3 regions of the Streptomyces sp. NPDC012510 genome follow, and region 3 is predicted to be linked to each of the others. Evidence: riboswitches for the same ligand, from Rfam matches in the RefSeq annotation. Region 3 holds a riboswitch; each other region holds the start of a gene.

Region 1 (3,270 bases), on a different contig from region 3:
GCCGAGCGCCTCGCGCGCGAGACGGGCGGTCAGCACGGCCTCGCCCGCCGTGAAGCAGCCGGCCGTGTTGGGCAGTACACGGATGCCCAGCCTGTCGAGCACGGACAGGACCGAGCCGTGCACGGAGGCGTTCACCCGGCGCATCGCGACCGTCGTCAGCTCCGTGCCGGAGGCCACCAGCGCACGCTCCAGGACGTCCAGGCCGGCCGCGCCACCGGTGCCCATGATCAGCCGGGACGAATAGGTCGTACCGCCGAGGACGAAGGGGTCGTCTGCCATGGATCAGCCTCCTTGGACGGCGGTGAGGACCTCGACGCGGTCCCCCTCGCAGAGGGCGGTGGACGTCCATCGCGCGCGAGGGACGACGGTTTCGTTGAGGGCGGCGGCGACCCCGGACGGGGACGCGGTGAGAGCGCGTACGACCGCGTCGAGCGCCGTACCGGGAGCGATCTCCCGCCGCTCCCCGTTGACGAGGATGCTCAGGGTCTCGGTGGCGCTCACGCGGGCTGCTCCATGAGTGCGCGGGCCACACCGGCGCGGAACCGCAGCGGCGTGAAGTCCCTGGCCTCCTCCGGCAGTTCACCGGCGGTCAGCACATGGGCCATGACATCGCCGGTGACCGGGGTGAGGAGCACCCCGTTGCGGTGGTGGCCCGTCGCGAGGAGCAGACCGTCGAGTGCGGTGGGGCCGAGGAGCGGCGCGTTGTCGGGGGAGGCGGGGCGCAGGCCCGCACGGGTCTCGGTGAGCGGGAGTTCGGTGATCCCGGGGACGAGTTCATGGGCGTCGCGCAGCAGTTCGTAGACCCCGCCGGCCGTCACCGTGGTGTCCCAGCCCAGCTCCTCGCTGGTCGCGCCGACGACGAGTTCGCCGTTCTCGCGCGGCACCAGGTAGACGTGACCGCCGCGGACCACGGCCCGCACGGTCCGGCTCAGGAAGGGCGCACAGGGCTTCGGCACGGTCAGCCGCAGCACCTGCCCCTTCACCGGCCGCACCGGCGGCAGCACCTCCTCCGGGACCCCCGCGAGCCGCGCGCTGAGGCTGCCCGCGGCGAGGACGACCTGCCCGGCGGCCAACCGGTCACCGTCACCGGTCCGGACCCCGGCGGCCCGCGCCCGTACCACCGACAGTTCCTCAGCCCATGTCCGGTGGAACACCACCCCGGCGCGCTCGCAGGCCGCGACGAGGGCCCTGGACAGCCGCCTCGGGTCGATCTGGTGGTCCCCGTCGACGCGCAGCCCACCGCGCACGCCGGGGGCCAGCATCGGCTCCAGACGGCGGCAGTCACGGCCGCTCAGCCACTCCGACTCAAGGCCCGACCGCCGCTGCAGAGTGTGCAGTTCCCGCAGGTGGGCGCGGTCGTCGGCGTCGAGTGCCACGGCGAGCGTGCCGGAGCGGCGGTAGCCGAGGTCGAGGCCCGTCTCCTCGGTCAGCTCGGCCGCGAAGTCGGGGTAGCGGCGTGCGGACTCCAGGTTGAGCCCCAGCAGTGTCTGCTCGCCGTAGTGCAGTTCCGTCACGGCGGCGAGCATCCCGGCCGCCACCTGCGCGGCCCCGCCGCCGGGCTCGGGATCGACCACGGCCGTGGCCAACCCGCGCCGGGCGGCCCGCCACGCCGTGACCAGCCCGATGATTCCGCCCCCCACGACGAGGACGTCTGACGTGTGTGTACGCGACATGGGCGTCCAGCCCCTCCCTTCGCCGGCATGACCCGGATCAGGTTCGTACGGTCGGAGGCCGCCAGCCTCCCTCTCAGCCCGGTACGTCCGGGCTCCCGCGAGTGCTCTACGTTGGCCACCCTAGCCCGCCGCCGTAAGTCTCAGTAAGGGAGCCTCCACCCGTGGCACGTTCGCTCGACGGTCTCGTCCTCGCCCCCGTGGCCGACCAGGCCCCAGGTCAGGTGGGCACCCGCACCCGGTTCACCTACCACGAGAAGGACGGTGAGATCTGGGCGGAGTACACGGGCGGCGACGTCGTGCGCGGGCATCTGGTGGGCACCAGGGACGGCGACCGGCTGGACTTCCGGTACGTGCAGCTGAAGCGGGACGGGACGACGTCCTCGGGGCACTGCGTGTCGACGGTGGTCGAGCTCCCCGACGGGCGGGTGCGCCTGGAGGAGACCTGGGAGTGGGAGTCACAGGAAGGTGCCGGGAGCAGCGTTGTGGAGCAGGTCACCGAGCATGCCCCCTGACTGATGAACAGTCAGTTGTCTATGGTGATCAGGTGAGCGAGCAGACGCAACAACGGGGCACGTCACCGGCACGCCGCGTGGTCGTCGTGGGCGCGGGCATGGCCGGTGTGCAGACCGCGGTCGCCCTGCGCGAACAGGGCTTCGCCGGCACCGTCACACTGATCGGCGCCGAGCCCCACCAGCCGTACGACCGGCCACCGCTGTCCAAGGCCGTGCTGCTCGGCAAGGCCGAGGGCTCCGCCTTCGACGTCGACTTCGAGGCGCTCGGCATCGAACTCCAGCTGGGCCGTGAGGTGTCGGGCCTGCGCCCCGCCGACCATGAACTCGACACGGCCACCGGACCCGTCCCGTACGACGTCCTCGTCATCGCCACCGGCGCGGAACCGATCCGGCTGCCGGGGGCCGAGGGCGTGCCCGGAGTGCATCTGCTGCGGACGCTGGACGACGCGGAGCGGCTGCGGCCGGTGCTGGCGCAGCAGCACGACATCGTGGTGGTGGGCGCGGGCTGGATCGGCGCCGAGTTCGCGACGGCCGCGCGGGAGGCGGGGTGCGCGGTGACGGTCGTCGAGGCGGCCGACCGGCCCCTGGCGGGCGCGCTGCCGGCGGAGGTGGCCGCGCCGATGACCGCCTGGTACGCCGACAGCGGCACCACGCTGCGCACGCACGCGCGCGTGGAGCGTGTGGAGCCCGGGACGGTGGTCCTGGACGACGGCACCGAGATCCCGGCCGGGGCCGTCGTGGTCGGCATCGGCGCGCGCCCCGCCACGGCCTGGCTGCAGGGCTCAGGCATCGAGCTCGGCGCGCAGCACGGCGAGGTGGTGGCCGACGATCACCTGCGCGCCTCCGCGCCCGACGTCTACGCCGTCGGCGACTGCGCGTCCTTCCCTTCGGGCAGGTACGGCCAGCGCCTCCTCGTCCACCACTGGGACAACGCGCTCCAGGGCCCCCGCACGGTCGCCGCGAACATCCTCGGCGAGGCCCCCGAGCGCTACGATCCCGTTCCCTACTTCTGGTCGGAGCAGTTCGGCCGCTTCGTCCAGTACGCCGGTGACCACGCCTTCGCCGACACCACCCTCTGGCGCGGC
Region 2 (3,270 bases), on a different contig from region 3:
TCAGTCCGCCATCGGCAGGTAGACCCGGTTTCCCGCCTCGGCGAACTCCTTGGACTTCTGGGCCATACCCGCCTCGATCTCGGCCCGGGAACCGCCGTGTTCACGACGGATGTCCTGGGAGATCTTCATCGAGCAGAACTTCGGGCCGCACATGGAGCAGAAGTGGGCCGTCTTGGCCGGCTCGGCCGGGAGGGTCTCGTCGTGGAACTCACGGGCGGTGTCGGGGTCGAGGGCCAGATTGAACTGGTCCTCCCAGCGGAACTCGAAGCGGGCGTCCGACAACGCATCGTCCCACTCCTGTGCGCCCGGGTGCCCCTTGGCGATGTCCGCCGCATGGGCCGCGATCTTGTAGGTGATGACGCCGGTCTTCACGTCGTCACGGTTGGGCAGTCCCAAGTGCTCCTTGGGAGTGACGTAGCAGAGCATCGCGGTGCCCCACCACGCGATCATCGCGGCACCTATGCCTGAGGTGATGTGGTCGTACGCCGGTGCGACGTCCGTGGTCAGCGGGCCGAGCGTATAGAACGGAGCCTCATCGCAGATCTCCTGCTGCAGATCGATGTTCTCCTTGATCTTGTGCATCGGAACATGTCCCGGGCCTTCGATCATGGTCTGTACGTGGAAACGCTTGGCGATCGTGTTGAGTTCCCCGAGGGTGCGCAACTCCGCGAACTGCGCCTCGTCGTTGGCGTCCGCGATGGAGCCCGGCCGGAGGCCGTCGCCGAGGGAGTACGTCACGTCGTAGGCGGCGAGGATCTCGCACAGTTCCTCGAAGTTCTCATAGAGGAACGATTCCTTGTGGTGTGCCAGACACCAGGCCGCCATGATCGATCCGCCGCGGGAGACGATGCCGGTCTTGCGGTTCGCGGTGAGCGGCACATACGCCAGGCGCACGCCCGCGTGGACCGTCATGTAGTCCACGCCCTGCTCGGCCTGCTCGATCACCGTGTCCTTGTAGATCTCCCAGGTCAGTTCCTCGGCCTTGCCGTCGACCTTCTCCAGTGCCTGATAGAGCGGCACCGTGCCGATGGGGACGGGGGAGTTGCGCAGCACCCATTCACGGGTGGTGTGGATGTTCCGGCCGGTGGACAGGTCCATGACCGTGTCCGCTCCCCAGCGGGTCGCCCAGGTCATCTTCTCGACCTCCTCCTCGATGGAGGAGGTGACCGCGGAGTTGCCGATGTTGGCGTTGACCTTCACCAGGAACCGCTTGCCGATGATCATCGGCTCGATCTCCGGGTGGTTCACGTTGGCGGGCAGTACGGCCCGGCCCGCGGCGATCTCCTCGCGCACGACCTCCGACGAGACGTTCTCCCGGACGGCCACGAACTCCATCTCCGGGGTGATCTCCCCGCGTCGTGCGTACGCGAGCTGGGTCACCGCTCGGCCGTCACGACTGCGGCGCGGCCGACGCGACCGCCCCGGAAACACCGCGTCGAGGTTGCGCAGTCCACCGCGCGGCGAGGTGTGCTTGATGCCGTCGTCCTCGGGGCGCACGGGACGGCCCGCGTACTCCTCGGTATCTCCCCGGGAGACGATCCAGTTCTCGCGAAGAGGGAGGAGCCCCCTCCTGACGTCGGTCTCGGCTGTCGGATCGGTGTACGGGCCGGAGGTGTCGTACAAGGTGACGGACTGCCCGTTGGTGAGGTGCACCTGGCGGACCGGCACCCGTACGTCGGGGCGTGAGCCCTCGATGTACGCCTTGTGCCAGCCGATGGACTTCCCGGCCTCCAGGGGCTGTTCGCCCCGATTCTTTTCGCCCTCGGACCCGGCAGATGTCCCGTCCGTCCGGCCGGAGGCAGACGTGCGTGTGTCCTCGATGGTCATGAGACCTACTCCCTACGCCGGCATTACCCGGTAACAGGTTCAGCGGTCGACGCAGCGATTTCCGCCCGACGATGTTCCACGTGAAACATCGCGTCTGCGGAGGTCAGCGCCCTCTCAGCCCGGTGCTCCGAGCTCCCGCGTGTGCAAAGGTGCCCCCACGCTAGCGGCAGATGTGGCGCGGTGAACAGTGGGCATCGCTCGTTCTTGCGATGATCGGGCGGTGACCACGACGCAGCAGCCACCGCCTCCACCCTCCGAGCCGCCCCATGGCCATGGCCCAGGAAACGGCCACGGCCATGGCTCCGACGGCGGCCATGGCTCCGACGGCGGCCACGGCCATTCGCACAGCCACAGCCACGGCCCAGCCGCGCCCGTCTCACAGCATCTTCGCAAGGTCATCGCCGCGGTGCTGATCCCCTTCGCGACCGCGGTCGTCGTGGGCCTCGTCGTGCTCTGGCCCGGCGGCGCACCGGCGCACGAGCGCACCGGGGTGGGCTTCGACCGGCAGACGCAACAGGCCACTGTGACCAAGGTCGATGCGGTCGACTGCTCGTCGGTGAACGCCTCCGGCGTCCCCCCGACCGGCGACACGTCCACCGCCGAAGGCTCGGCCGCACAGCAGCAGGCGAACGGCACCTGCAAGAAGGCCACGGTCCGGGTCGACACCGGCAAGGACAAGGGACGTACGTTCACGGAGATCGTGCAGCCCGACCAGTCACGGCAGTTGGAGCAGGGCCAGGAGGTCGTGGTCGCTTACGAGCCCGCCGCGCCCAAGGACCTGCAGTACTCGGTCACCGATGTGAACCGGAAGCTCCCGATGGCGCTGCTCGCCGGGATCTTCGCGCTCGCTGTCGTGGTGGTGGGCCGGCTGCGCGGTGTCATGGCCCTGGTCGCGCTGGCCATCAGTTTCATGGTGCTGACCCTCTTCATCCTGCCGGCCATCCTGCAAGGCTCGAATCCCCTGGTCGTCGCGGTGGTCGGGGCGAGCGCCATCATGCTGATCGCGCTCTACATGTGCCATGGACTCTCGGCCCGGACATCCGTGGCGGTGCTCGGCACGCTGATCTCGCTGCTGCTGATCGGTCTGCTGGGTTCGGGGTTCATCGGCTGGGCCAGCCTGACGGGCAACACGGACGACAACACCGGCCTGATCCACGGGCTGTACCCGTCGATCGACATGAGCGGTCTGCTGCTCGCGGGCGTCATCATCGGTTCGCTCGGTGTGCTCGACGACGTCACGGTCACCCAGACCTCGGCGGTCTGGGAACTGCACGCGGCGAATCCCGCGATGGGTTGGCGTGGGCTGTACCGCGCGGCCATCCGGATCGGCCGGGACCACATCGCCTCGGTGGTCAACACCCTCGTCCTCGCCTACGCCGGTGCCGCGCTGCCGCTGCTGCTGCTCTTCTCGATCGCCCAGAGCAGTGTCGGCACGGTCGCCAA
Region 3 (3,270 bases):
AGGTGACCACCCCCACCCCGCTCTGGCCTGGGCTCCCCGAGTTGATCTGCGACACTGGGAGGGTTATGCCGAAGCCCGGAGAACTCACATTCGTCGCCCCCCGCGGAGCCAAGAAGCCGCCGCGGCATCTTGCCGATCTCACGCCTGTGGAGCGTAAGGAGGCTGTTGCCGCGATCGGTGAGAAGCCGTTTCGTGCCAAGCAGCTCTCGCAGCACTACTTCGCGCGGTACGCGCACGCCCCGGACCAGTGGACCGACATCCCCGCGGGTGCGCGCTCCAAGCTGCAGGAGGCGCTGCTTCCGGAGCTGATGACGGTCGTGCGGCATCTGTCGACCGACCAGGAGACCACCCGCAAGACGTTGTGGCGGCTGTTCGACGGGACGCTTGTCGAGTCGGTGCTGATGCGGTACCCGGACCGGGTGACGATGTGCATCAGTTCGCAGGCGGGGTGCGGCATGAACTGCCCGTTCTGTGCCACGGGGCAGGCGGGACTCGACCGGAACCTCTCCACCGCCGAGATCGTCCATCAGATCGTCGACGGGATGCGGGCGCTCCGGGACGGGGAGATCCCGGGTGGGCCGGCGCGGCTCTCCAACATCGTCTTCATGGGGATGGGCGAGCCGCTCGCCAACTACAACCGGGTCGTGGGGGCCATTCGCCGGCTCACCGATCCCGAGCCGGACGGGCTGGGGCTGTCCCAGCGCGGGATCACCGTGTCGACGGTCGGGCTCGTGCCTGCCATCCACCGGTTCGCCGACGAGGGCTTCAAGTGCCGGCTCGCGATCTCGCTGCACGCCCCCGACGACGAGCTGCGCGACACCCTCGTGCCGGTGAACACCCGGTGGAAGGTGCGCGAGGTGCTGGACGCCGGATGGGAGTACGCGGCCAAGTCCGGGCGGCGGCTGTCCATCGAGTACGCGCTGATCCGGGACATCAACGACCAGGCATGGCGCGGTGACCGGCTGGGCCGGCTGCTGAAGGGCAGGCCGGTGCATGTGAACCTGATTCCGCTGAACCCGACGCCGGGCTCGAAGTGGACCGCCTCGCGGCCCGAGGATGAGAAGGCGTTCGTGGAGGCCATCGCCGCCCATGGGGTGCCGGTGACCATCCGGGACACACGGGGCCAGGAGATCGACGGGGCGTGCGGGCAACTGGCGGCCACCGAGAGGTGACCGGGGGCCGACCGTGGTTGCCGGCAGGAGTCGACTTTCGGCCACGGGGTACTCTGACCCCCGTACACATTTTCATATTCCGGCAGGGGAGCGCCACAGCGCTGAGAGTGCGGCATTCGGGCCGCAGACCCTCTGAACCTCGCCCAGGTCATTCTGGGTAGGAAGTTCGGTCATCACTCAAGCTGTTGCGCCCTGCCCGGGAATCCTCCGCGGAGTCCCGGGCAGGGCCGCGTCTCTTCCTGGTCAACCCAGGAGGAATCACATCAGTGGGCATCACATCAGTGGGCATCACCAAGAAGGCGACGGTTCTGGCCGTCGGGCTGGGCCTGGTCACGCTGTCCGCGTGCGGCTCGTCCGGATCCGATGCGAGCGGCGGTGGCGGCTCCAAGACCGTGACCCTCGTCAGCCACGGCTCCTTCGCCTACTCCAAGGACGTGCTGAAGGCGTTCGAGAAGGAGTCCGGGTACAAGGTCAAGGTCCTCAAGAGCGGGGACGCCGGGCAGGCCGTCAACCAGGCGATCCTGACCAAGGACAATCCGCAGGGTGACGTCTTCTTCGGCGTCGACAACACGCTGCTGTCCCGCGCGCTCGACAACGGCCTCTTCCAGCCGTACGAGGCGAAGGGGCTCGACAAGGTCGGCGCCGCGTACCAGCTCGACAAGGACCAGCACCGGGTCACGCCCATCGACTCCGGTGACATCTGCGTCAACTACGACAAGGCGTACTTCAGCGAGAAGAAGATCGAGCCGCCGAAGTCGTTCGACGATCTCCTCAAGCCCGCCTACAAGGACCTGCTCGTCACCGAGAACGCCTCCACCTCCTCGCCCGGCCTCGGATTCATGCTCGGGACGGCCGCGCAGTACGGCGACGACGGGTGGGAGGGCTACTGGGAGAAGCTCAAGGCCAACGGCGTGAAGGTCGTCGACGGCTGGGAGCAGGCCTACTACCAGGAGTTCTCCGGGTCGACGGACGGCAAGAAGGCCGGCGGCGACCGGCCGCTCGTCGTGTCGTACGCCTCCTCGCCGCCCGCCGAGGTCGTCTACGCGGACCCGCGTCCGAAGACCGCGCCCACTGGTGTCGCGACCGGCACCTGCTTCCGGCAGATCGAGTTCGCGGGGCTGCTGAGCAACGCGAAGAACGCCGAAGGCGGCAAGGCGCTGATCGACTTCCTGATCTCGAAGGAGTTCCAGGAGGACATGCCCCTCAACATGTTCGTGTACCCGGTGGTCGAGGGTGTGTCCGTACCCGCCGAGTTCACCGAGTACGGGCCCGCGGCGAAGGACCCCGAGACCATGGCACCGGAGAAGATCGCCGAGAACCGTGACCAGTGGGTCAAGTCGTGGACGTCGCTGGTACTGAAGTAGAGAAGGCGTCCACCCAGATGGCGAAGGCGACCGCCGAGGTGGCGAAGGCCCCTGGGCGGAAGACCCGTTCGGGGAGCGCCGCGCGGCTCGCGCTCATGGCGCTGCCCGTCGCGTTCTTCGGGTTGTTCTTCGCCTATCCTGTCGCCGCGATCGTCGAGCGGGGGCTGCGTGTCGACGGAATCTGGCAGTTCGGGCGGATCGCGGAGGTACTGGGGGACTCCGGGATCCGGCACGTGTTGTGGTTCACCACCTGGCAGGCGCTCGTCTCGACCGCGCTCACACTGCTGATCGCGCTCCCCGGCGCGTATGTGTTCGCGCGCTTCGATTTCAGGGGCAAGGAGATTCTGCGGGCGGTCGTCACCGTGCCGTTCGTGCTGCCCACCGTTGTCGTGGGGACGGCGTTCCTGGCGCTGGTCGGACGGGGCGGGCTGCTCGACGAGCTGTGGGGCGTACGGCTGGACACGACCGTCTGGGCGATCCTGCTCGCGCATGTGTTCTTCAACTACGCGGTCGTCGTCCGGACCGTGGGTGGGCTGTGGGCGCAGCTCGATCCGCGGCAGGAGGAGGCCGCCCGGATGCTCGGGGCCTCGCCGTCGGCCGCGTGGCGGAGGGTGACGCTCCCGGCGCTCGCGCCCGCCGTGGCCGCCGCCGCGCTGATGGTCTTCCTCTTCACCTTCACCTCGTTCGGGGTGGTGCAGATCCTCGGCGGGCCGACCTTCTCCACGCTCGAAGTG

Evidence for each region. Region 3 has a riboswitch for thiamine pyrophosphate ahead of ACFY9I_RS36280 (thiamine ABC transporter substrate-binding protein). Riboswitches for the same ligand answer to the same signal wherever they lie in the genome.
Region 1: it holds a riboswitch for thiamine pyrophosphate, as region 3 does, so the genes downstream of both, thiO (glycine oxidase ThiO) here and ACFY9I_RS36280 (thiamine ABC transporter substrate-binding protein) in region 3, are expected to answer to the same signal.
Region 2: it holds a riboswitch for thiamine pyrophosphate, as region 3 does, so the genes downstream of both, thiC (phosphomethylpyrimidine synthase ThiC) here and ACFY9I_RS36280 (thiamine ABC transporter substrate-binding protein) in region 3, are expected to answer to the same signal.

The regions. Positions count from the first base shown of each region.
Region 1 covers NZ_JBIBEN010000017.1:158,520-161,789, forward strand. Annotated here, with positions in the region: gene ACFY9I_RS29035 (thiazole synthase) at 1-279, opposite strand, end outside; gene thiS (sulfur carrier protein ThiS) at 283-483, opposite strand; gene thiO (glycine oxidase ThiO) at 498-1,673, opposite strand; TPP riboswitch at 1,671-1,782, opposite strand; gene ACFY9I_RS29050 (hypothetical protein) at 1,835-2,185, shown strand; gene ACFY9I_RS29055 (FAD-dependent oxidoreductase) at 2,218-3,270, shown strand, end outside.
Region 2 covers NZ_JBIBEN010000004.1:198,823-202,092, forward strand. Annotated here, with positions in the region: gene thiC (phosphomethylpyrimidine synthase ThiC) at 1-1,827, opposite strand; TPP riboswitch at 1,820-1,976, opposite strand; gene ACFY9I_RS08720 (YibE/F family protein) at 2,048-3,270, shown strand, end outside.
Region 3 covers NZ_JBIBEN010000027.1:132,127-135,396, reverse strand. Annotated here, with positions in the region: gene rlmN (23S rRNA (adenine(2503)-C(2))-methyltransferase RlmN) at 66-1,172, shown strand; TPP riboswitch at 1,247-1,354, shown strand; gene ACFY9I_RS36280 (thiamine ABC transporter substrate-binding protein) at 1,454-2,536, shown strand; gene ACFY9I_RS36275 (ABC transporter permease subunit) at 2,554-3,270, shown strand, end outside.